One region of the Pseudomonas palmensis genome, then DNA from elsewhere that is predicted to be linked to it. Evidence: predicted binding sites of a transcription regulator. Region 1 holds the regulator's gene; each other region holds the start of a gene.

Region 1 (10,645 bases):
AGGTGAGCGCGCGCTTCACCCTCGACGCCATGCCCGGCAAGCAGATGGCCATCGACGCCGACCTCAACGCCGGCCTGATCGACCAGGCCCAGGCCAAGGCACGGCGTACCGAAGTGGCCCAGGAGGCCGAGTTCTACGGTTCGATGGACGGTGCCAGCAAGTTCGTGCGCGGTGACGCCATCGCCGGCCTGCTGATCCTGTTCATCAACCTGATCGGCGGCATGGCCGTGGGTATCTTCCAGCACGGCATGACCTTCGGCGACGCCGGTCGCGTGTATGCGCTGCTCACCATCGGTGACGGTTTGGTGGCGCAGTTGCCTTCGCTGCTGCTGTCCACCGCCGCCGCGATCATGGTTACCCGTGCCTCGGGCTCCGAGGAAATGGGCAAGCAGATCAACCGGCAGATGTTCGATTCGCCCAAGGCGCTGGCCGTGTCCGGCGGCCTGATGATCGTCATGGGGCTGGTGCCGGGCATGCCGCACGTGGCATTCCTCAGCCTCGGCCTGATGGCCGCGGGCGGCGCTTACCTGGTGTGGCGCAAGCAGAACCAGGCCAAGGTCAAGGCACAGCAGGAAGTGCAGCGCCAGCAGGACCTGCTGCCGTCGCCGCAGCGTGCTCAGGAAACCAAGGAGCTGGGCTGGGACGACGTTACCCCGATCGACATGATCGGCCTGGAAGTCGGCTACCGGCTGATCCCGCTGGTGGACCGCAACCAGGGTGGGCAGTTGCTGGCGCGGATCAAGGGGGTACGCAAGAAGCTGTCCCAGGACCTGGGCTTCCTGATGCCCACCGTGCACATCCGCGACAACCTCGACCTGGCCCCCAGCGCCTACCGCCTGACGCTGATGGGGGTGATCCTGGCCGAGGCCGAGATCTACCCCGACCGCGAACTGGCGATCAACCCGGGGCAGGTGTTCGGCAACCTCAACGGCATCGCCGCCAGGGACCCGGCCTTCGGCCTGGAGGCAGTGTGGATCGATGTGGCCCAGCGCAGCCAGGCGCAATCGCTGGGCTACACCGTGGTGGACGCGAGCACCGTGGTCGCCACCCACCTCAACCAGATCCTCTACAAGCATTGCCACGAGCTGATCGGTCACGAAGAGGTACAGCAACTGCTGCAGGTCCTGGCCAAGGGCTCGCCCAAGCTGGCCGAGGAACTGGTGCCGGGGGTGCTGCCGCTGTCTGGTCTGCTCAAGGTGCTGCAGGCGTTGCTGGCCGAGCAGGTGCCGGTGCGCGACATCCGCACCATTGCCGAAGCCATCGCCAACAATGCCGCCAAGAGTCAAGATACCGCCGCGCTGGTGGCTTCGGTGCGCGTAGGATTGAGCCGCGCAATCGTGCAAAGCATTGTAGGAACTGAGTCCGAGCTGCCTGTGATCACGCTTGAGCCAAGGTTGGAACAGATTTTGCTCAATAGTTTGCAAAGGGCCGGGCAGGGTCAGGAAGATGGTGTTCTTCTTGAGCCGAGCATGGCCGAAAAGCTTCAGCGTTCGTTGATCGAGGCCGCCCAGCGTCAGGAGATGCAAGGGCAACCTGCAATCCTGCTGGTCGCAGGACCCGTTCGACAGATGCTGTCGCGTTTTGGCCGCCTGGCTGTACCGAATTTGCATGTTTTGGCGTATCAGGAAATACCTGACAACAAGCAAGTTACCATCGTTGCCACAGTAGGCCCCAACGGCTGAGGTAGTGGGATATGCAAGTTAAGCGTTTTTTCGCCGCTGATATGCGTCAGGCCATGAAGCTGGTTCGTGATGAGCTGGGGGCAGAGGCCGCCATCATCGGCAACCGACGGATTGCTGGCGGTGTCGAGCTGACGGCGGCGCTGGACTACAAGCTGTCCGCGCTTGCGCCGCGGGTGCCGAACGTCGAGCTCGAGGACGAACTGCGCAAGACCCAGTCGCGCATCGTCACCGCGCAGGCCGAGCTCAGCAGCCGGGTCGAAGGCGAGGAGGGCAACCGCCAGTTGTTCGCCGGCCTGCCGCTGACCGCCTCCGAGCCGCTGGTAGAGCCGCAGGTCGAGGCCCCCGTGCGGCCTCAGGCAGCAGCCCCGGCGCCGGTCGATCAGCGTCTGTTCGATTCCATGCGTTCGGAGCTCTCGGGCCTGCGCGAGCTGCTCGAAGTGCAGCTCGGCTCGCTGGCCTGGACCCAGCTGCAGGGCAGCAAGCCGCACCAGGCCAACCTCTGGCGCCGCCTGCAGCGCATCGGCATCGCCGGGCCGCTGGCCCGCGAGGTGCTGGACATCACTGCCGACATCGAAGAGCCCCGCCAGGCCTGGCGCATGCTGCTGGCGCACCTGGCCCGCATGATCCAGGTGCCGGAAATCGAGCCGATCGAAGAGGGCGGCGTGATCGCCATGGTCGGCCCGGCCGGCATGGGCAAGACCACCACCCTGGCCAAGCTGGCGGCGCGCTATGTGCTCAAGTACGGCGCGCAGAACATCGCGCTGGTGAGCATGGACAGCTTTCGCATCGGCGCCCAGGAACAACTCAAGACCCTGGGGCGCATCCTGAATGTGTCGGTGACCCACGTCGACCCCGGCCAGTCGCTGGCCCAGGCCCTGGACCCTCTGCTGCGCAAGCGCGTGGTGCTGATCGATACCGCCGGCCTGCAGGCCAGCGACCCGGCACTGCGCATGCAGCTCGAAACCCTGGCCGGGCGCGGCATCCAGGCCAAGAATTACCTGGTGCTGGCCACCACCAGCCAGAAGCAGGTGCTGACCGCTGCCTACCACAGCTACAAGCGCTGCGGGCTGGCCGGTTGCATCCTGACCAAGCTCGACGAAACGGCGTGCCTGGGCGAGGTGCTGAGCCTGGCCATCACGCATGAGTTGCCGGTGGCCTATCTGACCGATGGGCCGCGCATTCCGGACGATCTGCACTTGCCGCGCCGGCACCATCTGGTCAGTCGCGCGGTCAGTGTACAAATGCAGGACGATCCCAGCGAAGAGGCCATGGCCGACATGTTCGCCGATCTGTACCACAGCGACGGCAAGCGTGTCGGCTGAGGTAAATGTGTATACGTTGCAAAGTACCTACATCAATGGTCTGCCAGGCATTTTTCAGGTGTTGAAAGCGCAGCCAGTCATGTGGCCTCGGTCTAAGTAAGACAAGGTAAAGAACAAACATGGGCAGCATGCATCCCGTACAGGTGATCGCCGTGACAGGCGGCAAAGGTGGCGTCGGCAAGACCAACGTGTCAGTGAACTTGTCATTGGCGCTGGCTGAGCTTGGCCGTCGGGTCATGCTGCTGGACGCCGACCTGGGCCTGGCCAACGTCGACGTCTTGCTCGGCCTGACCCCCAAACGCACGCTGGCCGATGTCATCGAGGGCCGCTGCGAGCTGCGCGACGTGCTGCTGCCGGGGCCTGGCGGGGTACGCATCGTGCCTGCGGCCTCCGGCACCCAGAGCATGGTGCACCTGGCGCCGGCCCAGCATGCCGGGCTGATCCAGGCGTTCAGCGAGATCGGCGACAACCTCGACGTGCTGGTCATCGACACCGCGGCCGGCATCGGCGATTCGGTCGTCAGCTTCGTGCGCGCGGCCCAGGAAGTGCTGCTGGTGGTGTGCGACGAGCCCACGTCCATCACTGACGCCTATGCCCTGATCAAGCTGCTGAACCGCGATTACGGCATGAACCGTTTCCGGGTGCTGGCCAACATGGCACAAAGCCCTCAGGAAGGTCGCAATCTGTTCGCCAAATTGACCAAGGTCACGGATCGCTTCCTGGATGTCGCCTTACAATACGTCGGTGCTGTGCCCTACGACGAATGTGTCCGCAAGGCAGTGCAGAAGCAGCGAGCAGTCTACGAAGCCTTTCCGCGTTCCAAGTGCGCGCTGGCCTTCAAGGCCATTGCTCAGAAGGTCGATAGCTGGCCGTTGCCTGCCAACCCGCGTGGTCATCTGGAGTTCTTCGTCGAACGGCTGGTGCAACCGACCAGTGCGGGACCAGTGCTATGAGTGCAAGCGGCTATCGGATGTACAGCAAGGCTTCGCGTGATGCCCAGTACGAGCTGATCGAGCGGTACGCACCCTTGGTCAAGCGCATTGCCTATCACCTGCTGGCGCGTCTGCCAGCCAGTGTGCAGGTGGAAGACCTGATCCAGGCCGGCATGATCGGGCTGCTCGAGGTCTCCAACAAGTACGACTCCAGCAAGGGTGCCAGTTTCGAGACCTATGCCGGTATCCGCATCCGTGGGGCCATGCTCGACGAGGTGCGCAAGGGGGATTGGGCGCCGCGTTCGGTACACCGCAATACCCGCATGGTGAGTGACGCGATTCGTGCAATTGAAGCAAAAACCGGTCGTGATGCTAAAGATCACGAGGTTGCTGCCGAACTTCAATTGAGTCTCGATGATTATTACGGGATTTTGAACGATACCTTGGGCAGTCGCCTGTTCAGTTTCGACGACCTGTTGCAGGACGGCGAACATGAAGGCCTGCACGAGGACGGCGCCAGTGCCCAGCTCGAGCCATCGCGCGATCTGGAAGACGAGCGCTTTCAGGCAGCCCTGGCGGATGCAATCGCCAACCTGCCCGAGCGCGAGCGCCTGGTGCTGGCGCTGTACTACGACGAAGAGCTGAACCTCAAGGAAATCGGCGAGGTGCTGGGGGTCAGCGAGTCGCGTGTCAGCCAGTTGCACAGCCAGTGCGCCGCACGCTTGCGCGGTCGCCTGGGGGAATGGCGGGCGCGTTGAGCAGCCGTTCCATACAGTCGTGAAATGTAGTGCCCGAATTGATTGAATGCGCGTTCAGCGCTGAGCGCGTTAAAGACTGCTTGGAGGTCTAATTGAACAAAGACATGAAAATCCTCATCGTCGACGATTTTTCGACGATGCGGCGGATCATCAAGAACCTGTTGCGTGACCTGGGCTTCACCAATACCCAGGAAGCCGACGACGGCAACACCGCGTTGCCGATGCTCGAAAGCGGTCACTTCGATTTCCTGGTGACCGACTGGAACATGCCCGGCATGTCCGGTATCGACCTGCTGCGCAAGGTACGTCTGGATGAACGCCTCAAGCACCTGCCGGTGCTGATGGTGACGGCCGAAGCCAAACGCGAACAGATCATCGAAGCCGCCCAGGCGGGCGTCAACGGCTATGTGGTCAAACCGTTCACCGCCCAGGTGCTGAAAGAAAAGATCGAAAAGATCTTCGAGCGCGTCAATAGCTGAGGTACGCCACGGGGGCGCTTATGGAGCAAAAAAGATCATCTTTGGACGACTTCGAGTCGACTCTGAAGAAACATGCCCAGGAGCTGGTCAGCAGCCTTGAAAAAGGCAGGTTCGGCGACGCGGTGCAACTGATCCATCAGCTGAACCAGACCCGTGACCTTGGCCTGTACCAGGAAGTCGGCAAGCTTACCCGCGAGCTGCACAGTGCGATCGTCAGTTTCCAGATCGATCCGCACATGCCGCAGGCCGAGGAAGTCTCGCAGATTACCGACGCCACCGAACGCCTGTCGTACGTGGTCAAGCTGACCGAGGGCGCTGCCAACCGCACCATGGACCTGGTGGAGGCAAGCACGCCGGTACTCAACGACCTCAGTGCCGAGGCGGCCAGCCTGAGTGGCGACTGGCAGCGCTTCATGCGCCGCGAAGTCGAGGCTCCGGAGTTTCGCGAGCTGGTCAAGCGCGTCGACAGTTTCCTGACGCACAGCGCCGAGGGCAACCGCAAGGTCGCCGGCCATCTCAACGACATTCTTCTGGCTCAGGACTACCAAGACCTGACCGGCCAGGTGATCAAGCGCGTCACGGCACTGGTCACCGAAGTAGAAAGCAATCTTCTGAAGCTCGTGTTGATGGCGAGTCAGGTCGACCGGTTCGCCGGCATCGAGCATGACCACGACCAGCTGCGTGCCGAAAAAGATCAAGAAAAACATCCGACTCGGGGTGAAGGACCACAGATTCATGCCGATAAACGTGAAGACGTTGTGTCCGGTCAGGACGATGTCGACGATCTGCTGTCCAGCCTGGGTTTTTAGGGAGCACGTTTAATGAGCTTCGGCGCCGATGAAGAAATCCTCCAGGATTTTCTGGTAGAAGCCGGCGAAATTCTTGAGCAACTGTCCGAGCAACTGGTCGAGCTGGAAAGCCGCCCGGATGATGCCGACCTGCTCAATGCAATTTTTCGCGGTTTTCACACTGTAAAAGGGGGCGCCGGCTTCCTCCAGCTCAATGAGCTGGTGGAGTGCTGCCACATCGCCGAAAACGTCTTCGACATCCTGCGCAAGGGCGAACGACGTGTGGACGCCGAACTGATGGACGTGGTCCTGGAAGCCCTGGACACCGTCAACAGCATGTTCGGCCAGGTGCGCGAGCGCACCGACATCACCGCAGCCACTCCGGAACTGCTGGCCGCCCTGGCGCGCCTGGCCGAACCTGCCGGTGCCGAAGCGGCGGCGCCTGCGCCGGTGGCGGCGGTTGCCGAGCCGGAGCCTGAGGCCGAGGCGAGCGGGGGTGATATCACCGACAGCGAGTTCGAGCAGTTGCTCGACTCGCTCAATGCCGCCAAGGCCCAGGCCGAGGCGCCCGAGCCGGTGGCCGTGGACGCTGCCAGCGATGAAATCACCGACGCCGAGTTCGAGTCGTTGCTGGACCAGTTGCATGGCAAGGGCCAGTTCGCCCCCGACAGCGTGGCGGCGGCATCTGCTGCTGCACCTGGCGCGGACGCGGCGCCCAGCGGTGACATCACCGACGATGAATTCGAAGCACTGCTGGACCAGTTGCACGGCAAGGGCACCTTTGCCGCCGATGCACTGCCCGGCGCTGTAGCGGCCGCCGCACCGGCCGCTGCCGCACCCGCAGCGGCGGGTGACCATATTTCCGAACACGAATTCGAGGCCCTGCTCGACGAGTTGCACGGCAAGGGCAAGTTCGCGCCCGACGCCGTCAGCGGCGCTGGCGCTGCCAGCGCGCCTGCTGCTGCGGCGACGGTTGCGGCCAAGCCGGCGGCCAAGCCCGCAGCGGCAGCCGCTGCACCGGCACCGGCCAAGGCACCCGCCCCCGCGCCGGCCCGTCAGGCGGCTCCCGCTGCCGACAAGCATCCGGCCAGCGAGGCCGAGACCACCGTGCGGGTCGACACCGCGCGCCTGGACGAGATCATGAACATGGTCGGCGAACTGGTGCTGGTGCGTAACCGCCTGGTGCGCCTGGGCCTGAACAGCGGCGATGAAGCCATGTCCAAGGCCGTCTCGAACCTGGACGTGGTAACCGCCGACCTGCAGACCGCGGTGATGAAGACCCGCATGCAGCCGATCAAGAAGGTCTTCGGGCGCTTCCCGCGTCTGGTTCGCGACCTGGCCCGCCAGCTCAAGAAAGAGATCAACCTGGAGCTGGTCGGCGAAGAGACCGACCTGGACAAGAACCTCGTCGAGGCCCTGGCCGACCCGCTGGTGCACTTGGTGCGCAACGCCGTCGACCATGGCGTGGAAACCCCGGAAGAGCGCGAAGCCGCCGGCAAGTCGCGCAATGGCAAGGTGATCCTCGCTGCCGAACAGGAAGGCGACCACATCCTGCTGTCGATCTCCGATGACGGCAAGGGCATGGATGCCAATGTCCTGCGCGCCATTGCGGTCAAGCGCGGGGTGATGGACAAGGACGCCGCCGATCGCCTCAGCGAAAGCGACTGCTACAACCTGATCTTCGCCCCGGGCTTCTCGACCAAGACCGAGATCTCCGACGTGTCCGGTCGCGGCGTGGGCATGGACGTGGTCAAGACCAAGATTTCCCAGCTCAACGGCTCGATCAACATCTACTCGACCAAGGGCCAGGGCTCGAAGATCGTCATCAAGGTGCCGCTGACCCTGGCGATCATGCCGACCCTGATGGTGATGCTCGGCAACCAGGCCTTCGCCTTCCCGCTGGTGAACGTCAACGAGATTTTCCACCTGGACCTGTCGCGCACCAACGTGGTCGACGGCCAGGAAGTGGTGATCGTGCGTGACAAGGCCTTGCCGCTGTTCTACCTCAAGCGCTGGCTGGTCAGCTCGGCAGCCCACGAGGAGCAGCGTGAAGGCCACGTGGTGATCCTGTCGGTGGGTACCCAGCGCATCGGCTTCGTGGTCGACCAGCTGGTGGGCCAGGAAGAGGTGGTCATCAAGCCGTTGGGCAAGATGCTGCAGGGCACCCCGGGCATGTCGGGCGCCACCATTACCGGTGACGGGCGCATTGCGCTGATCCTCGACGTGCCGAGCATGCTCAAGCGTTACGCCGCTCGGCGTATCTGATCCCGGTGGCGTGGCCAGGTGGCCGCGCACCGTAATGGAGTGTTTATGGTAGTCAAGGTCCTGGTGGTGGATGATTCCGGTTTTTTCCGCCGCCGTGTCTCGGAAATTCTTTCAGCGGACCCGACTATCCAGGTGGTCGGTACCGCGACCAACGGCAAGGAAGCGATCGATCAGGCGCTGTCGCTCAAGCCCGACGTCATCACCATGGACTATGAAATGCCCATGATGGATGGCATCACCGCCGTGCGCCATATCATGCAGCGCTGCCCCACGCCTGTACTGATGTTCTCCTCGCTCACCCACGAAGGCGCCCGCGTCACCCTCGACGCACTGGACGCCGGTGCGGTGGACTACCTGCCGAAGAACTTCGAGGACATCTCGCGCAACCCCGAGAAGGTCAAGCAGATGCTGTGCGAAAAGGTGCATACCATTTCGCGCAGCAACCGCCGTTTCAGCAGCTATGCCAGCCCGGCACCGGCGGCAGCGCCTGCACCGTCGCACAGCGCCGGCAGCAGCGCCCCGGCAGCGTCCATGCGCGCCGCCCCGGTTGCCCCGCAAGCCCCTGCGCGGGCCGCTGCACCCAGCTCGCCAGCGCCCAAGCGCAAGGCCTACAAGCTGCTGGCCATCGGTACCTCCACCGGTGGCCCGGTGGCGCTGCAGCGCGTGCTGACCCAGCTGCCGGCCAACTTCCCGGCGCCGATCGTGCTGATCCAGCACATGCCGGCGGCCTTCACCAAGGCCTTTGCCGAGCGCCTGGACAAGCTGTGCCGCATCAGCGTCAAGGAAGCCGAGGACGGCGACGTGCTGCGCCCCGGCCTGGCCCTGCTGGCACCGGGCGGCAAGCAGATGATGGTCGACGGGCGCGGCACGGTGAAGATACTGCCAGGTGACGAACGCCTCAACTACAAGCCCTGCGTGGACATCACCTTCGGTTCGGCGGCCAAGTCGTATGGCGACAAGGTGCTGGCCGTGGTGCTGACCGGCATGGGCGCCGATGGCCGCGAAGGCGCGCGCCTGCTCAAGCAGGGCGGCAGCCAGGTGTGGGCCCAGGACGAAGCCAGCTGCGTGATCTATGGCATGCCCATGGCCATTGCCAAGGCCAACCTGGCCGATGCGGTGTACGGCCTGGACGAGATCGGCCGGCACCTGGTAGAGGCGTGCATCTGATGGACGTGTTGAGCCTTATCGGGATCATCCTGGCGTTCGTCGCCATCGTTGGCGGCAACTACCTCGAAGGCGGCCATCTGTCGGCGCTGATCAATGGCCCGGCGGCGCTGATCGTGATCGGCGGGACGCTGGCGGCCTCGCTGCTGCAGGCCCCCATGAGCGCGTTCAAGCGCGCCCTGCAGATCGTGCGCTGGATCCTCTTCCCGCCGCGGGTCGACCTGGCCGGCGGTATCGACCGGGTGGTCAACTGGAGCCTCACCGCACGCAAGGAAGGCCTGCTGGGCCTTGAGGGCGTGGCCGATGCCGAGCCCGACCCGTATGCCCGCAAGGGCCTGCAGCTGCTGGTCGACGGCGCCGAGCCCGAAGCCATCCGCAGCATCCTCGAGGTGGATTTCTACACCCAGGAAAGCCGTGACATCCAGGCCGCCAAGGTGTTCGAGAGCATGGGCGGCTATGCGCCGACCATCGGCATCATCGGCGCGGTGATGGGCCTGATCCACGTGATGGGCAACCTGGCCGACCCGACCCAGCTGGGCAGCGGTATCGCGGTGGCGTTCGTGGCCACCATCTACGGCGTGGCCAGTGCCAACCTGATCCTGTTGCCGATCGCCAACAAGCTCAAGGCCCTGGCCATGCGCCAGTCGCGCTATCGCGAAATGCTCCTGGAAGGCTTGCTGTCGATTGCCGAAGGCGAGAACCCACGTTCAATCGAACTGAAGCTTCAGGGCTTCATGGAGTAAGCCATGGCCCGTCGTCGTCAACCCGAGGAACATGAAAACCACGAACGCTGGCTGGTGTCGTATGCCGACTTCATCACCTTGCTGTTCGCCTTCTTCGTGGTCATGTATTCGATTTCCTCGATCAACGAGGGCAAGTACAAGGTCATCTCGCAGGCGCTGATCGGCGTGTTCAACGACCCCGAGCGCAGCATGAAGCCGATTCCGATAGGCGACGAGCGCCCCCTCAGCGTCAAGCCGGCCGAACCGCTGATCAAGGACAGCGAGCAGGTCGATGCGGGCCTGGGGCAAAGCTCCAGCGACCCGCTGCAGACCATCGCCGACGATGTGCGCGATGCCTTTGGCGACCTGATCAAGTCCGACCAGATGACCGTGCGCGGCAACGAACTGTGGATCGAGATCGAGCTCAATTCCTCCCTGTTGTTCGGCAGTGGCGATGCCATGCCCAGCGACAAGGCGTTCGACATCATCGACAAGGTGGCGCACATCATCAAGCCGTTCGCCAACCCGGTGCA
Region 2 (10,645 bases), 2.0 Mb from region 1:
AGACCCTGCTGGCCGCGCGCCTGGCCGAAAACGACGGGCGCGGTGTGGCCCTCGGGCACCTGGACCTGGACAACTTCCGCCACGCCAACGATGCCCTCGGCCACCAGGCCGGTGACCGCCTGATCCTGCAGGTGGTCAGCCGGCTCAAGCGCCAGCTCGAGGCAGGCGATCAGGTGGCGCGCCTGGGCAGCGACGAATTCGCCCTGCTGATCGACACCCGGCGCGAGCCGCAGCGTGCCGAGTGGATGGCCGAGCGCATCACCGAGGCCCTGGCCGAACCCTACTGGATCGACGGCGAAAGCCTGCTGCTGGGGTGCAGCCTGGGCGTGGCGCATGCCCGTGCGCAGGCTGGTGCCGACCCGCTGATGTGGCACGCGCACATCGCCATGCAGCAGGCCAAGAGCACCCAGGGCTGCACCTTTCACATCTTCAACGAGCGCATCAACCGCAACGCACGCAGCCTGGCCGACCTGGAAAGCGAGCTGCGCCGAGGCCTGCGCCGCGACGAACTGGAACTGCACTACCAGCCACGCCTGGACCTGAGCGACGGGCGCATCGTCGGCCTGGAGGCACTGGTGCGCTGGCGCCACAGCGAGCGTGGCCTGCTGCCACCGAGCGAATTCGTGCCGCTGGCCGAGCAGAGCGGGCTGATCGTGCCGCTGGGGTACTGGGTGATCTCGCGTGCCCTGCGCGACATGCAGGCACTGCGCGAGCAGGGGCTGGCGCCATTGCACATGGCGGTCAACCTGTCATTTCGCCAGTTTCAGGACAGCCAGCTGCTGGCCACGCTGGGGCGGCTGATCGTCGAGCACGGGGTGGATGCGGGCTGGCTGGAGTTCGAACTGACCGAGACCGCAGTGATGCGGCGCAACGACCTGGTCAAGCAGACGATGGACGCGCTGGGACGCTTGGGGGTGCGGTTTTCGCTGGATGACTTCGGCACCGGCTTTTCGTCGTTCGTGCACCTGAACAGCCTGCCGATCGCCCTGCTCAAGGTCGACCGCAGCTTTGTCGGTGGCATGGAGCAGCGCGAAGAGAACCGCAAGCTGGTGCACGCCATGATCAACCTGGCGCACAACCTGAACCTGGAGGTGGTGGCCGAGGGCGTGGAGACCGAGGAACAGCTGGCGTTGCTGCGCAGCTTTGGCTGCGACCAGGTGCAGGGCTTTCTGATCAGCCGGCCGTTGCCGATCGAGCAACTGGTCGAGTATCTGGTGCAGGGGGCGGGGCAGGGCGCAGTGGCGCTGTAGCCCCCGTCGCCGGCATGCGCGAAACAGGGTAGGAGCCGGCCTTGCCGGCGAACAGGCCCTCAAGGTTGTACAGAAACCTGTGCCATCTGCGAACTGCCCAGCAACCGCCGCATCCGCCACTCGAACGCCACCGTCAGCCCGATTGCCGCACACGCCAACCCCAGCGCCAGCCCCCACCACACGCCTACCGCGCCGCCGCCCATGGGAAACGCGAACACCCACGCCGCCGGTGCGCCGATCAGCCAGTACCCGGCCAACCCCACCAGGAACGTGGTCTTGGCGTCCTTGAGCCCGCGAATCGAGCCCATCGCGATGGTCTGAATACCGTCGAACAGCTCGAACCACGCCGCCACCATCAACAGGCTCACCGCCACCCGGATCACATCGGCGAAGGCCGGGTCCTGGCGGTCCAGAAACAGCCCCACCAGCGCCTCGGGCATCAGCCAGAACAGCAGCGAGAAACCGAGCATCATCGCCGCGCCAAAACCGATGCCCACGCGCCCGGCCTGACGCGCCGCCAGCAGGCGGTCGGCGCCGTAATGCAGGCCCACACGCATGGTCACCGCGTATGACAGGCCCGCCGGGATCATGAACGCGGTCGAGACGATCTGCAGGGCGATCTGGTGCGCGCCCAGGTCGGTGGTGCCCATGGTGCCGATGCACAGCGCTGCGAAGGCAAACAGCCCGACCTCCACGGTGTAGGTGCCACCAATCGGCAGGCCCAGGCGCCACAGCTCGCGCAACGCCGGCAGGTGCGGGCGGCTCAGGCCCTGGCGTATCGGGAAGTCCGCGTAGGCCGGGTGGCGGCGGATGTACAGCGCCAGTGCGATGGCCATGGCATTGGCCACCAGCGCGGTCACCAGGCCGATGCCCATCAGGCCCAGCTTCGGCAGGCCGAACATGCCTTCGATCAAGGCGTAGTTGAGCAGGAAATTGACCACGGTGCCGACCAGGCTGATCACCATCACCGGCGTCGAACGCCCCAGTGCACTGGTGAACCCGCGCAACGCCATGAAGCTCAGGTAGCCGGGCAGGGCCAGCGGCAGCACCAGCAGGAACTGGCTGGCAAAAGCCACGTTGCCAGGTGTCTGGCCCAGCATCAGCAGCACCGGCGACAGGTTCCACAGCACCAGCGCGGCGACGATGGCCATGCCCCAGGCCAGCCATAGCCCGGCCTGGGTCAGGCGCGTGGCACCGGGGTTGTCGCCCGCACCCTGGCGAATTGCGACCAGAGTACCGACGGCGGCAATCACCCCCAGGCAGAAGATCGACACGAAGGAATAGCTGGCCGCGCCCAACCCGCCACCAGCCAGGGCCTCGGGGCTGATTTTGGCCATCATCAGGGTGTCGGTGAGCAGCATCAGCATGTGCGCCAACTGCGAGGCGATCAGCGGCCCGGCCAGCCGTAGCAATGCCTTGAGTTCGGTAACGGGCGCAGCCTGCATGATGCAGCTCCTGAAAAGGGAAGGGTGAGCCGTGGATTCTCGGCCTTTGCGGGCCATTGCACAAAAGGATAAAAACGATCATTGGCATGATTAAAACTCATGTGAGTATGATTCGTGCCAACCCGTATTTCATTGCTGGAGCACGCCCGCATGTCACGCCGTTTACCGCCTCTCTACGCCTTGCGGGCGTTCGAGGCCGCTGCCAGGCACAGTTCGTTCACCCGTGCCGCCGATGAGTTATCGATAACCCAGAGTGCGGTCAGCCGGCACATCCGCACGCTGGAAGAGCACTTCGCCTGCCGGCTGTTTCTGCGCAATGGCCGCACCCTGCAGTTGAGCGAGGCGGCGCGCCTGCTGTTGCCCGGTGTGCGCGAGGGTTTCGCCGCACTTGAGCGTGCCTGCAACACCCTGCACAGCGAAGATGGGGTGATCCGCATGAAGGCCCCTTCGACCCTGACCATGCGCTGGCTGCTGGCGCGCCTGAGCCGTTTTCGCCACTTGCAGCCGGGCAACGAGGTGCAGCTCACCAGTGCCTGGATGGACGTCGACCATGTGGATTTCAACCATGAACCCTTCGATTGCGCAGTGCTGTTGGGCGACGGGCATTTTCCGCCGGACTGGGAAGTCAGCCCGCTGTTCCCTGAACTGCTGATACCGGTGGGTGCGCCCGCGCTGCTTGATCAGACGCCCTGGGACGTGGAGCAGTTGAAGGCCTGCGAACTGCTGCATCCCACGCCCGACAAGCGCGACTGGCGCAGCTGGCTGGCGCAGATGGGGCTGACCGAACAGGTCTCGCTCAAGGGCGGCCAGGTGTTCGATACCCTCGAGCTGGGCATGATCGCTGCCGCGCGAGGGTATGGTGTGTCGATGGGGGACTTGCTGATGGTGGCCGAGGATGTCGCCCAGCGGCGCCTGAGCCTGCCCTGGCCGACGGCGGTGGCCAGCGGCCTGAATTACTACCTAGTGTGGCCACGCACGCGTCCCGGTGGCGAGCGTCTGCGCCGGCTCAGCGACTTCCTGCAGGGCGAGGCCCGTGCGATGGACCTGCCCAAGGTGCAGATACTGGGGGCAAATGAGCCCAACATCGGCGATTGAACGTTTGCGCAGAATATCCCTGTGATGCACTCAAGTAATCGATGACGCCGCCGAATCAGTGGGGTCGAGAGCCGCAACCAGAATGGCTCACTTCCCCATGCCGACGGTGCAGCGTGATCAGGATGATCCGGCCCCCATTGCCAGGAGCTTCCATGTCCCAACCCCGTGCCCGAATTGCCTCGCAACTCGGTATTGCCCTGGCCGCCGTGCTGGCGGTCGTCATTACCGGCAGTACGCTGTTTGCCCTGCGCTCGCTCGACAGCGCCAACCTGATCACCCGCCAGGAACACCTGGCCAGCGAGGCGCGGCTGCTCGCCGACCAGCTCGACACGTTCCACAGCACCTTGCGCGAGAGTACCCAGCGCCTCAGTGGCCTGTTCGAAAAACGCTTTGCCGGCGGGCTGCGGCTTGCCTCCGACCAGTCACTCAGCGTGGCTGGAGTGGCCACGCCGGCGCTGTACCTGGCGGACCATGCGCTGAACAACGATTTTCGCGAGGTTGACGACTTTCGCCAGATGACGGCGGGTGTTGCCACCGTGTTCGTGCGCAGCGGTGAGGACTTCATTCGTATCAGCACATCGCTGACCAAGCAGGACGGCAGCCGCGCCATCGGCACTCAGCTCGATCACCAGCACCCGGCCTACGCGCGGCTGATGGCCGGGCAGCCCTACGTGGGGCGTGCCGTGCTGTTCGAGCGCTCGTACATGACCCAGTACACACCGGTGCGTGACGTGTCGGGTCGGGTCATCGCGGTCCTGTTCGTCGGCTTCGACTATACCGACGCGCAGAACGCCCAGTTCGACAACCTCCGGCGCTTCCGTATCGGCCAGACGGGGTCGCTGGCGCTGCTGGACGAACAGCAACACTGGTTGGTGGCGCCGGCAGGTGTCAGCGACACGGCACTGGCTGCCCACCAACTGGGCGGGTTTGCCGCGCATGCAGGGGAAGGGCGCTTCTGGAACGATGGGGTCGAAACCCTCTATAGCGTGGCCATGCCCTTTGCCGACGGCCCGTGGACAGTACTGGCAAGCATGCCCAAGGCCGAGATTCGTGCCGTGACCTGGAGCGTGGGCGCAAGGTTGGCCATTGGCAGCCTGCTGGCCATGATGCTGGCGGTGGGCGCCACCCTGTGGCTGCTGCGCCGCAAGCTGCGGCCGCTGGCCGACCTGGTGCGTCAGGCCCAGGCCCTGGGCGCGGGCGACCTGAGTGCCCGCCTGGCGGTGGCCAGCCACGACGAAATCGGCCAACTGGCACGCAGTTTCAATCAGATGAGCGAAGCGCTGGCGAGCACTGTGCTGCACATTCGTGATGCCTCGCAGCAGGTCAGCCAGCGTGCCCAGGCGCTGGCGGGGCTGTCGTCGGGTGCTTGCGAGGGCATGGAGCAGCAGTCGGGCGAAATCACCAGCATGGCCGGTGCAGTCGAGGAGTTCAGCGCCACCTCCCTGAACATCGCTGACAACATGGGCAGCACCGAACGCATGGCCCAGGACAACGCGCAGCAGACGCGCATTGGCCGTGCGTCGATGGACGAAGCGTCCACCTCGTTGCAGCAGATCGCGCAAGCGTTGGGCAGCACCGCGACAGTGATCGATACCCTTGGGGTGCGCTCGAAGGAGATTGGCGGCATTGTCGGCACCATCACCTCGATTGCCGAGCGGACCAACCTGCTGGCGCTGAACGCGGCCATCGAGGCGGCACGGGCGGGCGAGCAGGGGCGCGGGTTCGCCGTGGTGGCGGACGAGGTGCGCAACCTGGCGGCGCGCACCCGCGAAGCCACCGACGAGATCTCCGGCATGATCGCCAGCATTCAGCAGGAGACCGGCAACGCCATCAGCACCATGGAGCAGGGCAACCGCTTGATGGAGGACGGCTTGCAACGCAATGCCAAGGTCGCCGAGGCCTTGGCGCGCATCGACGAGCAGAGCCGGGCGGCGGGGCAGCAGTTTGCCGCGATCACCACCGCGACTCAGGAGCAGAGCAGCACGGCGACGTTGCTGAGCAGCAACTTGCAGAGTATTGCGCTGGCCAACAGCGAGCAGCGCGAGGTGGCAGCCAACCTGGCGGCTACGGCGCGGGAGCTGGAGGGCTTGGCGGGGCAGCTGCGGGCAGAAGTGGGGCGGTTTGAGGTGGGGCATTGAGGGCCCCTTCGCCGGCAAGGCCGGCTCCTGCAGTGTAGGAGCCGACCTTGCCGGCGAAGCTGTTAAATCAGCCCAGGCAGGTTCAACGCCTGCGCACACGCTGCCAGCGAGCGCCGCTCGCTCTCGGCATACAGCGCCAGCTCATCCTGCACCGATTTGCCCAGCGCCTGCTCGAACGCGTCGCGGTTGGCATTGCTGCCGTACTCGCTCTGCGCGCCTTCGCCCAGGTTGGACTGGAAGATCCCCGCCGCACTCACCGGCAGGAAGTCCTCGTAGACCAGGGCTTCGAAGTGCACATGCCCGGCTTCGATCAACGCGTTCAGCGAGGTCGGCCGCTGCGCCTGGTCGCGGGCACTCAGGCCGGCTTCGGTCGGGAAGTAGCGGAAGTACGCCAGCCCCTGCTCGCGCATCTGCGCCAGGTCGTCCGGGAAGGCTTCGAAACGCTTGCCCAGCAGGCTCATGTAGCGCTCGGCATTGGCCTCGGCCGGCACGCCGCCCAGGTCGGCCCGCGCTGCGTCCAGCAACTGGTCATACAGCACGCGACCCTTGGGGGTCAGCGCCGCGCCGCGTTGCTCGATCTCGCCGAAGCGTGCGGTATGGCTGCCCCCTTCGCTGCCCTGCTGGTCGGTGAATGCCACGCGCTCCTGCAAGGCCTTGAAGCTGGTCTGACGCAACAGGATCGGGCAACGACGCGGTGGCGGGCCCTCGATCACGGCCTTGGGCGGAATGCCCTTAGCCGGCATGCCGACCTGGATCGCATCGATGTCCAGGGTGCGCGGCGTCAGGTGGTTGATGTGCGGGCCCTTGAAGGCCACCACATCGGCGATCAGGCGGTGCTGGTCGTGCAGTTGCTGGTACTGCTCGGCCGTGACCGTCGCGTCGTGGTGCCAGCGGAAGGTGTGCAGTGCTTCATTGACGAACGCCTCGGCGTCGGCGGCATTCAGGCCTGCGTCGGCTTCGAACTGGGCAATCAGCTGCAAGGCACGCGGGGTGAAGATCTGCCGCTTGGCCAGGATCGATGCGGCCAGCTCGCGCAGGGCCGGGTTGTCGATCAGCTCCAGGCGCAGCAGCGAGGTGAACACGCGGAACGGGCTGATGTGCAGCGACTGCTCGTGCACCGCGCGAAACGCGGTGGAGTGCACCGGTACGCCGGCCGAGCTGAGGTCGTAGTAGCCCACCGGGTACATGCCCATCACCGCGAACAGGCGGCCGATGGTCGCCAGTTCCTGGGCGGTGCCGACGCGGATGGCGCCGTGGCGTTCCTGGTCCAGGCGTTCGATCTCGCCGGTCCAGCGTAGCGCCTCGGCCACCTTGGGCTGCTGGGTCATCACCTGTTGATTGATCTCGCTCACCAGTTCCAGCAGGGTGCCGTAGAGCGGCACCTCCTGCTTGTACATGAGCGACATGGCCGCGGAAAACTGCGCGCGAATGCTGTCCGGGCTGACGAAATCTTGAGCGGGCATCGAAAGCTTCCTGGTGGTAAAAGTCACCCTTACATGAAAGCGAGGAATGCAGGCCGGGCACAAGCGAAAAAAATTCGAGGGATCATTCCTGTAATTCAGGACCTCGGCGCGGTCGCCTGTTCACGGATCCATTCCACCAGGCTGCGCACCTTGGGTACCTCGGCGGCATGCTCGGCGAACGCCACAAAGTACGCGCCGCTGCTGCGCATCGCGTAGGGCCACGGTATCACCAGCTTGCCCTCGGCCAGTTCCTGCTCCACCAGATAGCGCGGCACCAGCGCCACGCCGCAGCCCGATAACGCGGCGCCCACGCACATATAGAAGGTATCGAAGCGCGGGCCGTGGTAGCTGTTGGCCGAGTGCAGGCCCTGTTCCAGAAACCACTCGTGCCAGGCCTCCGGGCGCGAGGTGCTTTGCAGCAACACGCGCTCGGCCAGCTCGCCGGCCTCGGTCAGGGTATGCCCCTGCAGCAGTTCCGGGGCGCACACCGGCACAACCTCGTCGCCGAACAGCTCGATGCACGTGGCCCCCGGCCAGGTGCCCTGGCCATAGAAGAACACCACGTCGGCGGTGTTCTGCAGCAGGGCGAAAGGCTCCATCTCGTTGCAGATATCCAGGTGTATATTCGGGTAGCGCTTGCCGAAGCCCTTCAGGTGCGGGATCAGCCAGCGCACGCCGAAGCTCGGCTGGGTGGCCACCTTGAGCACTTCGGTCTGCTGACCGTAGGACAGGATGTAGCGGCTGGACATGTCGACCTGGGTGAGGATCTTGTTCACCTCGGCCAGGTACAGCGCGCCCGCCGGGGTCAGCTGCAGGCGTCGGCGGATCCGCAGGAACAGATGATGGCGCAGCATGTCTTCGAGCTGCGCCACCTGCTTGCTCACCGCGCTCTGGGTCAGGTGCAGCTCTTGCGCAGCGCGGGTGAAGCTCAGGTGTCGGGCGGCCGCCTCGAAGCATTGCAGGGCGGCCATCGACGGCACCAGACGTTTGGACATAGCGGTATCACTCACCCGTCGAATCATTACCTGGCGGAATGATGTGCAGAATAAAGGTCGTTTGTAGCGCCAGAGTGATCGGATTAATACTGATCCCATCACCAATTACAACCACTCACCGCCTTGCAGGAGAAGAATAATGGTTGATGGATTGCTCGACCGCCTGGGTGTACCGGCCTCTGCCTACACCCATGGCAACCATCCCGTTCACACCCCGATCGACGGCAGCGCGATTGCCTCGGTGCACCTGGAGTCCAAGGCTCAGGTACTGGGCAAGATCGAACAGGCCGAACAGGCCTTCCTGGCCTGGCGCAACGTGCCGGCGCCGCGTCGCGGTGAGCTGATCCGCCTGTTTGGTGAAGTGCTGCGTGAGCACAAGGCGCACCTGGGCGAACTGGTATCCATCGAAGCCGGCAAGATCACCCAGGAAGGCCTGGGCGAAGTGCAGGAAATGATCGACATCTGCGACTTCGCCGTCGGCCTGTCGCGCCAGCTGTACGGGCTGACCATCGCCTCCGAGCGCCCGGGCCACCACATGCGTGAAACCTGGCACCCGCTGGGTGTGGTTGGCGTGATCAGCGCCTTCAACTTCCCGGTGGCCGTGTGGGCGTGGAACACCACCCTGGCGCTGGTATGCGGCAACGCCGTGATCTGGAAGCCATCGGAAAAGACCCCGCTGACCGCACTGGCTTGCCAGGCGCTGTTCGAAAAAGCCCTGAAAGCCTTTGGCGAAGCGCCGCAAGGCCTGGCGCAGCTGATCATCGGCGACCGCGACGCCGGCCAGGCACTGGTCGACGACCCGCGCGTACCGCTGGTTAGCGCCACCGGCAGCACCCGCATGGGGCGCGAAGTCGGCCCACGCGTGGCGGCACGCTTCGGTCGCAGCATCCTCGAGCTGGGTGGCAACAACGCAATGATCCTGGCCCCGAGCGCCGACCTGGACCTGGCCGTGCGCGGCATTCTGTTCAGCGCCGTGGGTACCGCCGGGCAGCGCTGCACCACCCTGCGTCGCCTGATCGTGCACCGCTCCATCAAGGACGAAGTGGTGGCCCGCGTCAAAGCCGCCTACGCCAAGGTACGTATCGGCGACCCGCGCCAGGACAACCTGGTCGGCCCGCTGATCGACAAGGGTTCGTTCACCGCCATGCAGGACTCCCTGGCCCGTGCCCGTGATGAAGGCGGCAGCGTGTTCGGCGGCGAGCGCCAGTTGCAGCAGCAGTACCCGGATGCCTACTACGTGAGCCCGGCGATCGTCGAGATGCCTGGTCAGAGCGAGGTGGTGCGCCATGAAACTTTCGCGCCGATTCTCTACGTGCTGGCCTATGACGAGTTCGACGAAGCGCTGCGCCTGAACAACGAAGTGCCACAGGGCCTGAGCTCGTGCATCTTCACCACCGACCTGCGTGAGGCCGAGCGCTTCCAGAGCGCGGCGGGCAGCGACTGCGGCATCGCCAACGTCAACATCGGCACCAGCGGTGCCGAGATCGGTGGCGCGTTCGGTGGCGAGAAAGAGACCGGCGGTGGCCGTGAGTCGGGTTCCGATTCGTGGAAGGCCTACATGCGTCGTCAGACCAACACCGTGAACTACTCGCGCGAGCTGCCGCTGGCGCAGGGCATCGTGTTCGACTGATAACCGCGTCGGCCCCTTCGCCGGCAAGACCGGCTCCTACCGCAACCGTGTAGGGGCCGGCCTTGCTGGTGAAGGGTACTTCCCGTTCCAAGGCCAACCAACGGAGGCGGCCATGACCGACCTGCGTCAAGAATGTCTGTGGGAGTTCGTCACTCCGCCTGCGGCGCCTGCCGCCGCACTGACGGCACAGATCAAGGCCGATGTGTGCGTGATCGGCGGGGGTATCACCGGTCTGTGCACGGCCATCAACCTGCTCGAGCAGGGCAAGTCCGTCGCGCTGCTCGAAGCCCGTGTCATCGGCCATGGTGGCTCGGGGCGCAACGTCGGGCTGGTCAATGCCGGCACCTGGATCCGCCCCGACGATGTCGAGGCCACCCTGGGCCAGCAACAGGGCAGCCGCCTGAACAAGGTACTGGGTGAAGCCCCGGCCGAGGTGTTCGCCATGATCGAACGCCTGGGCATCGACTGCCAGGCACGCAACGAAGGCACCCTGCACATGGCGCACAACGCCAACGGCGTAGCCGACCTGCAATCGCGTCACCAGCAATGGAGCCGACGCGGTGCCGATGTCGAGCTGCTGACCGGTGCGCAGTGCCAGGAATACTGCGGTACCGACAAGATTTCCGCCG
Region 3 (10,645 bases), 250 kb from region 1:
AGGCGGTGTATGGGCAGGCGCAGTGCTACCGGGTCACCCGCGACGTGATCTTCATCCGCGGCTGCGCCTACCAGGACGACCCCGACCAGCCGATTGCCCAGGTGGTGGGCACCTACATGCGCCTGGGCAAGGACATCAAGGGCGGCCTGGGCTTTGGCCGGCAGCTCAAGGCGGTGGCGCAATGATTCCCGCGGACGTGCATGCACAGCTGCGCCAGGCGCATGCCCAGGGCAACTACGCGCCATTGCTGCAACTGATCCCCTACGCCAGCCTGATCGGCATCCAGTGCAGCCGTGACGGCGACGACCTGCTGTTCTGCCTGCCGGCCAGTGCCGACAATATCGGCAACCCGTTGCTGCCGGCGATCCATGGGGGGGTGATCGCCGGGTTCATGGAACTGTCGGCGGCGCTGTACCTGCTGATTTTCAGCGAAAGCGCGAGCATTCCCAGGATCATCGACTTTTCCATCGATTACCTGCGCGCCGGCCTGTACCGCGATACCTATGCGCGGTGCCAGCTGTGGCGCCAGGGGCGGCGGGTGACCAACGTCGCGATCACCGCCTGGCAGGGCGACCCGGACCAGCCCATCGCCACGGCCCGTGCGCATTTCAAGATCAAAGAACTGCCCGTGCCCTTGAAATAGATATGCCAGCCCCCATCTGCTGTTCATCCCGCCACGAAAGGCCGGACGCTGCCCCGCGGGGGCCGTCGGCCCGAGTGACTACTGCCATCAGATCGGAGTGTTGAAGACCATGAGTGTGGAAACTCAAAAAGAAACCCTGGGCTTCCAGACCGAGGTGAAGCAGCTGCTGCACCTCATGATCCATTCGCTGTACTCGAACAAGGAAATCTTCCTTCGCGAATTGATTTCCAACGCCTCCGACGCCGTCGACAAACTGCGCTTCGAAGCCCTGGCCAAGCCCGAGCTGCTCGAGGGCGGCAGCGACCTGAAGATTCGCGTGAGCTTCGACAAGGCGGCCAACACCGTCACCCTGGAAGACAACGGCATCGGCATGAACCGCGATGACGTGATCACCCACCTGGGCACCATCGCCAAGTCCGGCACTGCCGACTTCATGAAGAACCTCACCGGTGACCAGAAGAAAGACTCGCACCTGATCGGCCAGTTCGGTGTGGGCTTCTACTCGGCGTTCATCGTCGCCGACCAGGTCGATGTCTACAGCCGCCGCGCCGGTACTCCGGCGAGCGAGGGCGTGCACTGGTCGTCCAAGGGCGAGGGCGAGTTCGAAGTCGCCACCGTGGACAAGGCCGAGCGCGGTACGCGCATCGTGCTGCACCTGAAAAAAGGTGAAGACGAATTCGCCGATGGCTGGCGCCTGCGCAACATCATCAAGAAGTACTCCGACCATATCGCCCTGCCGATCGAACTGCCCAAGGAAGCGACTGCCGCCGAAGGCGAAGAGCAGCCGGCCGTGGAGTGGGAAACCGTCAACCGTGCCAGCGCGCTGTGGACCCGTCCTCGTACCGAGATCAAGGACGAGGAATACCAGGAGTTCTACAAGCACATCGGCCACGATTTCGAAAACCCGCTGGCCTGGAGCCACAACAAGGTCGAAGGCAAGCTGGAGTACACCTCGCTGCTGTACGTACCGGCCCGTGCGCCGTTCGACCTGTACCAGCGCGAAGCGCCACGCGGCCTGAAGCTGTACGTGCAGCGCGTGTTCGTGATGGACCAGGCCGAATCGTTCCTGCCTTTGTACCTGCGCTTCATCAAGGGTGTGGTCGACTCCAACGACCTGTCGCTGAACGTGTCGCGCGAGATTCTGCAGAAAGACCCGATCATCGATTCGATGAAGTCGGCGCTGACCAAGCGCGTGCTGGACATGCTCGAGAAGCTGGCCAAGAACGAGCCTGAGCAGTACAAGGGCTTCTGGAAGAACTTCGGCCAGGTGCTCAAGGAAGGCCCGGCGGAAGACTTCGCCAACAAGGAGAAGATCGCCGGCCTGCTGCGCTTTGCCTCCACCCACGACGACAGCGGCGAGCAGAGCGTGTCCCTGGCCGACTACCTGGCACGTGCCAAGGAAGGTCAGGACAAGATCTACTTCCTCACCGGCGAGTCCTACGCGCAGGTACGCAACAGCCCGCACCTGGAAGTCTTCCGCAAGAAAGGCATCGAAGTGCTGCTGCTGACCGACCGCATCGACGAGTGGCTGATGAGCTACCTGAGCGAGTTCGACGGCAAGGGCTTCGTCGACGTGGCCCGTGGCGACCTGGACCTGGGCAAGCTGGACTCCGAGGAGGACAAGAAGGCTCAGGAAGAAGTGGCCAAGGACAAGGAAGGCCTGGTCGAGCGTCTGAAAGCCGCGCTGGGCGATACCGTCAGCGAAGTGCGCGTGTCGCACCGCCTGACCGATTCGCCGGCGATCCTGGCCATTGGTGAACAGGACATGGGCCTGCAGATGCGCCAGATCCTCGAAGCCAGCGGGCAGAAGGTGCCGGACTCCAAGCCGATCTTCGAATTCAACCCGGGTCACCCGCTGATCGAGAAGCTGGACAACGAGCAGAGCGAAGACCGTTTCGCCGACTTCTCGCATATCCTCTTCGATCAGGCCGCCCTGGCGGCGGGCGACAGCCTCAAGGATCCGGCGGCGTATGTGCGTCGACTGAACAAGCTGCTGGTCGAACTGTCGGCGTAAGCAGTTGCAGGAAAGCCCGCTTCGGCGGGCTTTTTTCATTGTGCAAGGAGGGGTTCATGAGCAACGTGACGATCGAGTCGCTGGTGTACAAGCTTGACGGCAAGGTGTACGAAAGCCGCCTGGTGTATACCCACGGCGCAAAGGAACAGCCGGGCCTGGTGATGGCGCCGAACTGGATGGGCATCGGCGAGGGCGCCGAGCGCATTGCCAGGGAGGTGGCGGCCCAGGGCTATGTGGTGCTGCTGGCTGACCTGTATGGGCAGACGCTGCGCCCATCCAACATGGATGAAGCGGGGGCGGCGATGATGCCGCTGAAAAATGATCGGGTCGAGCTGCGCAAACGCATGAAGGCGGCGCTGGATCAGTTGCTGGGGCAATCGAAGGCAGTGCTTGCGCCGGGCAAGCTGGCCACCTTCGGCTTCTGCTTCGGCGGTTGCTGCGCACTGGAGCTGGCCCGTGAAGACCAGCGTCTGCGCGCTGCGGTGTCGTTCCACGGTACGCTGGACACGCCGCTGCCGGCCCAGGAGGGCAAGGTGTCGGCAGCGTTGCTGGTGTTGCACGGTGCAGCCGACCCGCTCGTGCCGCGCGAGCAACTGCCTGCCTTCGAGGCCGAGATGGATGCGGCCAAGGCTGACTGGCAGCTGGTGAGCTACGGAGGCGCGGTGCATTCGTTCACCGACCCCGCAGCGAACGTGCCAGGCAAGATGAAGTACGACGCCAGGACGTCCAAGCGCGCGTTCCAGGCGATGCACACCCTGCTGCGGGAAGTGTTCCAGGCCTGATGGCCTCTTCGCTGGCAAGCCCGCTCCTGCCTCTGTAGGAGCCGGCCTTGCCGGCGAATCTCAAGGCAACTCGATTCGCCCGATCTCGCCCGGTACCACCGGCCAATCCCCGGCCGCCCAGCGTGCCCGTGCCTGCTCGATCAGCGCCGGGTCACTGGCGACGAAGTTCCAGTTCATCCGCCGCGGCCCGTCCAGTGCGTCGCCGCCAATGATCACCAGGTGGCATTCGCTGTCGGCGTACAGGCTCATCGCTTCGCCTTCGGGCAGCACCACCAGGCTGCACGGCTCCAGTGGCTGATCATCAAGGCTCGCCTCACCGTCGAGTACATAAACCGCCCGTTCAGCGTGTTCGGCGGGAATCAGCAGCGTGCTCGCCGCCTGCATGCGCACCTCGGCATACAGGGTCGCTGACAACACCGGCACTGGCGAGGTCAGGCAAAACCCCATGCCCGCGATCATGCGGATACTCACCCCCAGCGCATCGCTGCTCGGCAAGCTGGCCGCCGGGTGATGGCTGTAGTGCCCCGGCCCCTGTTCGTGATCCTTCGGCGAGGCCAGCCACACCTGCAGCCCGTGCAGGCGCTTGGGCTGACCCAGCAGCTCCGGCGGGGTGCGCTCGATATGCGCCACGGCGCTGCCGGCGGTCATCCAGCTCACCTCGCCGGCACTCACGCGCTGATCCGAGCCCAGGCTGTCCTTGTGCTGCAACTGGCCTTCGAACAGGTAGGTGAGGGTGGACAGGCCGATGTGCGGGTGCTGGCGAATGTCCATGCCACGCCCGGGCGGGTAGTCGGTCGCCAGCATGTGATCGAAGAACACGAACGGCCCGACGCTGCGCCGCCGTGCCGAAGGCAGCGGGCGCAGGATGGATTGGCCTTCGACGGATTCGGCGCGCGGGCGGATTACCAGGGGAGGGTTCATCAGGGGCACCAGGGCGATGGAAATAATTGGAAGCATAACCTGCCAGGTGCCCGGGCTGAACCGTTGCGCCCGGCGGCAGGTCTACCCTGGGTCAATTGCACAAGGGGATTGCGATGTGGGCCAGGACGCTGGGGTGCCTGTTGCTGTCGGTGACGCTGTCGGGCATGGCCCAGGCGCGGGAGTACCGCTACAGCGACGCGCACCTGCATTATGTCGATTTCTTCCAGGAAAGCGCCGGCATGGACGAGTTGCTCAAGGCCATGGATGCGGCGCGTATCGATCAGTCGATGATCTCGGGTGTGGCGGTGGCCAAGAAATGGCATGAAGACGAGCCCAAGCGCCCGCGCTACTACGCCGGCGATGATGCCGCAGCCTACTGGTACAGCGCCACCGACATCTATGTGGCAGCGGCGCTGCAACAGTTGCCCGAGCAGCAGCGCCAGCGCTTTCACCCGTTTCTGACCGGCTTCAACCCGGTGGACAAGAACGCGGCCACCCATATCGAGCGCATGCTCGAGCTGTTTCCCGGCTTGTGGCAGGGCATCGGCGAAGTATTCACCCGCCACGACGACCTGACGGCGTTGACCAGCGGCGACACGCCACGGGCCAACAACGAAGCGCTGGGCCTCATCTATCAGCTGGCGGCCAGGCACGACATGCCGGTGCTGATCCACTCCAACATCACCTCCAAGCGCGAACGCAACCCACTGTACCTGGAAGAGATCGAGCAGCCCCTGCGCGAGCACCCCGATACCCGTTTCATCTGGGCCCACGCCGGCACCAGCATGGAGATTCACCGCCACCAGACCCAGCTGGACTTTCTGCTGCCGACCCTGACGCGCATGCTCGAGCGTTATTCGAACCTGTACATCGACCTGTCGTGGAGCGTGCTCGAACCCTACCTGCTGGACGACAAGGGCGTGCCACGGCCCGAATGGGTTGCGCTGGTGGAGCGCTTCCCCGAACGTTTCATGCTCGGTTCCGATGTGGTCGGCCGCTTCGCCAGCCTGGGCGAGCAACTGCACGGGTTCGACCGGTTCCTGGATGCCTTGCCCGAGGCCGTGGCGCACAAGGTGGCCAAGGACAACTTTCTCGCGGTACTGCCCAGGTCACGCTGATGTCATCAGCCTGTCATGCAAGCCCCATAGCCTGCCGCCATCAACCTGATGGAGAGCAGTATGTCGAAGAGTCGTTTGGGCGCCATGGCCGCGCTGATGCTGGTGAGTGCGGTGGCCGGTGCAGAGGTGCGGGTGCAGGGGCCGGTGGAGTACGGCGTGTTCCAGACCCGCCACCAGGACTTCCAGCCCGGTGAACGGGTATTGACCCAGACCAGCCAGACCCTGGAGCACACCGACCGAGTGCCGGCCCGTCTTGGCAGCAAATTCGGCCTGCGCTATCGCCTTGAAGGCAAGGTGGCCGAAGACACGCCCCTGACGCTGCTGTACCTGACCCCCGGGGTGATCACCCCCGACGGCCAGCGCCATGACAAGTTCGAGGTGGTGCAGAAGCTGGTACCGGGGGCCGCGCAGGATGTCATGGCCTATGAATTTACCGAGCACCACGAAGTGGTACCGGGCCAGTGGCACTTCATGGTGTTCCAGGGGGACCGCCTGCTGGCCGAGCAGCGCTTCATCGTGCAATGAGGCATGCGCCGCCTGCGCTCGCAATGACAAGGCGTTTTGATATCACTTTTTCGTCTTACGCAAAAATCTCAAGGGCCGATACCTTCTAATAAGCACGTCAGCTGCATGACCGATGCAGCGCTTTTGGAGGGAACCGGAAGATGAGCTTGAGACGTTTGAACATTGCGCCGCGGGCAGGTCTGGGGTTTGGTCTGGTAGCGTTGCTGGTGTTTGCATTGGGGGCCTTCTCGCTCCTGCAGATGAGCAGCATGCGCCAGCAGTCCGAACAGGTCGACAGCAACTGGCTGCCCAGTGTGATCTCGGTGGGGCAGATCAGCCAGGACATGTTCCGGATACGGGCGCTGACCCTGCGCCTGCTGCTCAACAGCGACAACGCCGCGCAGCAGCAGACCCATTCACGCATCGAGCAGATCAAGGGCGAGCTGGGCAAGGAACAGCAACGCTACCAGGCCCTGATTGCATTGCCCGAGGAGCAGGCGCTGTTCGACCGCTACCTCAAGCTCGAGCAGCAGTACCTGAGCTATCAGGCACGGGTAGTGCAGATGGCCCTGCAGGGCCAGACAACGGAGGCGGTGGCGCTGGTCAACGGTGAGATGAACCAGCTGGCCGATCAGCTCACCACCACCCTCAACGAGCTGATCGCCCTCAACAACCATCACGCCAACATGGCCACCGAGCTTGCCGGCACGGTGTATGAGCGTGCCCGCGTGTGGGTGGTTGGCCTGCTGGTGGCCGCACTGGTGCTCACCGTGGTGCTGGCGCTGACCTTGACCCGCAGTATCGTGCGCCCGCTGGCGCAATCGCTGCAGGTGGCCGAGGTGGTCGCCACCGGCGACCTGACCCCGCAGATCAACGTGGAGGGCAGTGACGAGCCGGCGCGCTTGCAGGCGGCCCTCAAGCAGATGCAGCAGAGCCTGCGCGATACCATCGGGCGTATTTCCGATTCGTCCAACCAGCTGGCCTCGGCGTCCGAAGAGCTCAGCGCAGTGACCGAGGACGCTACCCGCGGCCTGCACCAGCAGACCCAGGAAATCGAGCAGGCCGCCACCGCCGTGAACCAGATGACCGCCGCGGTGGAAGAGGTGGCGAGCAATGCGGTGGCCACCTCCCAGGCCTCGACCGAGTCCGATCGCATTGCCCGTCAGGGGCGCGAGCAGGTGCGCCTCACGGTAGCGTCGATCGAGGCGCTGGCCGATGGCGTTACCGCCAATGCCGCGGAAGTCGGGCAGTTGGCCGAGCAGGTGCACGGCATCACCAAGGTGCTGGATGTGATCGGTTCGATCGCCGAGCAGACCAACCTGCTGGCCCTGAACGCGGCCATCGAGGCGGCGCGGGCGGGGGACGCCGGGCGCGGTTTTGCAGTGGTGGCCGACGAGGTACGGGCACTGGCCCATCGTACCCAGCAGTCGACACGGGAAATCGAACAGATGATCGGTGGCATCCAGGAGGGTACCGACCGGGCGGTGGAGGGCATGCAGCAGACCAACCAGCGTGCCCAGGGCACCCTGGATGGCGCGCATGCGGCGGGTACGGCGCTGGAAGAGATTGCCACGGCCATCAGCCTGATCAACGAGCGCAACCTGGTGATCGCCAGTGCGTCCGAGCAGCAGGCACAGGTGGCGCGGGAGGTGGACCGCAACCTGACCAACATCCGCGACCTGGCGCTGCAGAGCTCGGCGGGGGCCAACCAGACCAGCGCGGCGAGCCAGGCGTTGTCGCAGCTGGCCATCGAGCTCAATACGCTGGTGGGCAGGTTTTCGGTGTAACGCCTTTGGCCGGCAAGGCCGGCCCCTACAGGCATCGCGTGCCCTGCAGGAGCCGGCCTTGCCGGCCAATTGCCCCGAAAGCCGCAAACAAAAACGCCCCGAACCTGTCGGGGCGTTTCTACAGCAGGGGCGAGCCCTTGCTTACTTGCCAGCCCAGCGCTTGAGCACCAGGGTGGCATTGGTGCCGCCGAAACCGAAGCTGTTGCTCATCACGGTGTCGATCTTGGCATTTTCGCGGGTTTCGCGCAGAACTGGCAGGTCGGCCACTTCCGGGTCCAGCTCGTCGATGTTGGCGGAGCCGGCAATGAAGTTGCCTTCCATCATCAGCATGCAGTAGATCGCCTCGTGAACGCCGGCAGCGCCCAGCGAGTGGCCCGACAGGCTCTTGGTGGAGCTGATGGCCGGGGCCTTGTCGCCGAACACTTCACGCACACCCTTCATTTCGGCAACGTCACCGACCGGGGTCGAGGTGCCGTGGGTGTTCAGGTAGTCGATCGGGGTGTCGACGGTGGACAGCGCCTGCTGCATGCAGCGGATCGCGCCTTCGCCACTTGGGGCAACCATGTCGTAACCGTCGGAGGTCGCGCCGTAGCCAACGATTTCGGCGTAGATCTTCGCGCCACGGGCCAGAGCGTGCTCCAGCTCCTCGACCACTACCATGCCGCCACCGCCGGCGATGACGAAACCGTCACGGTCGGCATCGTAGGCGCGCGAGGCTTTTTCCGGGGTGTCGTTGCGCTTGCTGGACAGTGCGCCCATGGCGTCGAACAGGAACGACTGGCTCCAGTGCTCTTCTTCACCGCCACCGGCGAACACCACGTCCTGCTTGCCCATCTGGATCTGTTCCATCGCGGTACCGATGCAGTGCGCGCTGGTGGCGCACGCCGAGGCGATGGAGTAGTTCAGGCCCTTGATCTTGAACGGGGTGGCCAGGCACGCCGACACGGTGCTGCTCATGGTGCGGGTAACGCGGTATGGGCCGACGCGCTTGACGCCTTTTTCGCGCAGGATGTCCAGCGCTTCCATCTGGTTCAGGGTCGAGGCGCCGCCGGAACCGGCGATCAGACCGGTGCGCGGGTTGGACACCTGCTCTTCGCTCAGGCCCGAGTCCTTGATCGCGTCCTGCATCGCCAGGTAGGCGTAGGCGGCAGCGTGACCGACGAAGCGATAGACCTTGCGGTCGATCAGCTCTTCGAGGTTGAGGTCGATGGAGCCGGAAACCTGGCTGCGCAGCCCCATTTCCTTGTATTCCGGGTTGAAACGGATGCCCGGACGGCTTTTACGCAGGTTTTCGGAGACGGTCTCTTTGTCATTGCCCAGGCACGATACGATGCCCAGACCTGTGATTACGACGCGGCGCATGCGAATAACCCTTAGAAATTTTCAGTGGAGGTAAATACACCGACCCGAAGGCCTTCGGCGGTGTAGATCTCGCGGCCGTCGACGCTGACCGAGCCATCGGCGATGGCCATGTTCAGCTTGCCTTTCAGGACGCGCTTGATGTGGATGTTATAGGTGACTTTCTTGGCGGTCGGCAGTACCTGACCGAAGAACTTCACTTCGCCCGAACCCAGGGCCCGGCCACGGCCTGGCAGGCCTTGCCAGCCCAGGAAGAATCCGACCAGCTGCCACATGGCATCCAGGCCCAGGCAGCCTGGCATCACCGGGTCGCCTTCGAAATGGCAGGCGAAGAACCACAGGTCTGGACTGATATCCAGCTCGGCGACCAACTCACCTTTGCCGTACTTGCCACCCTCTTGGCTGATGTGCGTGATGCGATCCACCATCAGCATGTTAGGGGCGGGCAGTTGCGCGTTACCTGGGCCGAACAGCTCACCGCGACTGCAGCGCAGCAGGTCTTCCCGGGTAAAGGCGTTTTGTTTGGTCATGCGAGCTCCTCAATAGTCACCGTGCGGCACGGGGTAGATCTTCCCGACCGACCCAAAAGCCTCAGGCTTGGGGCGGCAGCCTACACATAGACTATTGCGTTGTAGTGAAAGTCACAGCACAGGGGACGAAGATGTACACTTGTGCACTGAAATTTTTATGACAAGCCCGGCAAGGGCCCGGTTCAGTCTGTAAGACTGCCGCACTTTAGCATTTATCGCCAGTCACAGATGCCTGTGCGGGCAGCCAGCGTTGCAGAATCTGCTGCAGATCAATGCGTTTGAACGGCTTGGTCAGGTAGTCGTTCATGCCGGCGGCCAGGCAGCGTTCGCGATCGCCCTGCAGCGCGTTGGCAGTCAGGGCGATGATCGGCATGGCTGCGGCATGGGGGATCTGGCGGATGCGCCGGGTGGCCTCGTAGCCATCGATGACCGGCAGGCGGCAATCCATCAGCGTGGCGGCAAAGCGCTGGCGGCTGGCCAGCGCCACTGCCTGGGCGCCATCGGCGGCCACGCACACCTCGAACCCCAGGCTGCGCAGCATGGCCTGGGTCACGGCCTGGTTCACCGGGTTGTCCTCCACCAGCAGGATGCGCCGGCCCTGGCCAGGGTCACTGTTGTCGGCCCTGGGCGCAGGCAGCGTGGGGTTCTGCTGCATGCATAGTGCCAGCGGCATTTCCAGGGTAAAGGTCGAGCCCCTGCCTTCACGGCTTTCGGCACGCAGCGTGCCGCCCATGCGCTCGGTCAGGGTGCGGGCGATAGACAGCCCCAGGCCGGTACCGCCGTAACGTCGTGAAATAGAACTGTCGGCCTGCTGGAAGGCAACGAACATGGTTTCCAGGCGCTCGCTGTCGATACCGATGCCGGTATCGCGCACCGCACAGGTGAACCAGATCAGTTGTCGGTCCAGTACCTGCCAGCGCGGTTCGATCTGCACGCTGCCGTGTTCGGTGAACTTCAGCGCGTTGCCGATCAGGTTCACCAGCACCT

Evidence for each region. Region 1 encodes FliA, which starts transcription of late flagellar genes. Its sites were predicted from a motif close to CTAAAGTTTNNNNNNNNNNNGCCGNTAA; they were not measured.
Region 2: a site for FliA is predicted at 3,820-3,847, ahead of ACPRTJ_RS11020 (methyl-accepting chemotaxis protein). Genes of this name have one in related genera too.
Region 3: a site for FliA is predicted at 6,058-6,085, ahead of ACPRTJ_RS01105 (methyl-accepting chemotaxis protein). Genes of this name have one in related genera too.

What each region holds. Positions count from the first base shown of each region.
Region 1 is NZ_CP187958.1:446,164-456,808, reverse strand. It holds gene flhA (flagellar biosynthesis protein FlhA) at 1-1,682, shown strand, start outside; gene flhF (flagellar biosynthesis protein FlhF) at 1,694-3,004, shown strand; gene fleN (flagellar synthesis regulator FleN) at 3,124-3,957, shown strand; gene fliA (RNA polymerase sigma factor FliA) at 3,954-4,694, shown strand; gene ACPRTJ_RS01995 (chemotaxis response regulator CheY) at 4,799-5,173, shown strand; gene ACPRTJ_RS01990 (protein phosphatase CheZ) at 5,194-5,982, shown strand; gene ACPRTJ_RS01985 (chemotaxis protein CheA) at 5,995-8,226, shown strand; gene ACPRTJ_RS01980 (protein-glutamate methylesterase/protein-glutamine glutaminase) at 8,272-9,393, shown strand; gene ACPRTJ_RS01975 (flagellar motor protein) at 9,393-10,133, shown strand; gene motD (flagellar motor protein MotD) at 10,137-10,645, shown strand, end outside.
Region 2 is NZ_CP187958.1:2,398,581-2,409,225, forward strand. It holds gene ACPRTJ_RS11005 (putative bifunctional diguanylate cyclase/phosphodiesterase) at 1-1,250, shown strand, start outside; gene ACPRTJ_RS11010 (NorM family multidrug efflux MATE transporter) at 1,310-2,695, opposite strand; gene ACPRTJ_RS11015 (LysR substrate-binding domain-containing protein) at 2,846-3,790, shown strand; gene ACPRTJ_RS11020 (methyl-accepting chemotaxis protein) at 3,943-5,928, shown strand; gene hglS (2-oxoadipate dioxygenase/decarboxylase HglS) at 5,991-7,391, opposite strand; gene ACPRTJ_RS11030 (LysR family transcriptional regulator) at 7,487-8,386, opposite strand; gene ACPRTJ_RS11035 (aldehyde dehydrogenase family protein) at 8,526-10,016, shown strand; gene ACPRTJ_RS11040 (L-pipecolate oxidase) at 10,129-10,645, shown strand, end outside.
Region 3 is NZ_CP187958.1:200,463-211,107, reverse strand. It holds gene ACPRTJ_RS01140 (PaaI family thioesterase) at 1-185, shown strand, start outside; gene ACPRTJ_RS01135 (PaaI family thioesterase) at 182-643, shown strand; gene htpG (molecular chaperone HtpG) at 753-2,657, shown strand; gene ACPRTJ_RS01125 (dienelactone hydrolase family protein) at 2,714-3,439, shown strand; gene ACPRTJ_RS01120 (pirin family protein) at 3,500-4,360, opposite strand; gene ACPRTJ_RS01115 (amidohydrolase family protein) at 4,474-5,478, shown strand; gene ACPRTJ_RS01110 (DUF3859 domain-containing protein) at 5,539-6,003, shown strand; gene ACPRTJ_RS01105 (methyl-accepting chemotaxis protein) at 6,144-7,769, shown strand; gene fabB (beta-ketoacyl-ACP synthase I) at 7,911-9,131, opposite strand; gene fabA (3-hydroxyacyl-[acyl-carrier-protein] dehydratase FabA) at 9,143-9,658, opposite strand; gene ACPRTJ_RS01090 (ATP-binding protein) at 9,864-10,645, opposite strand, start outside.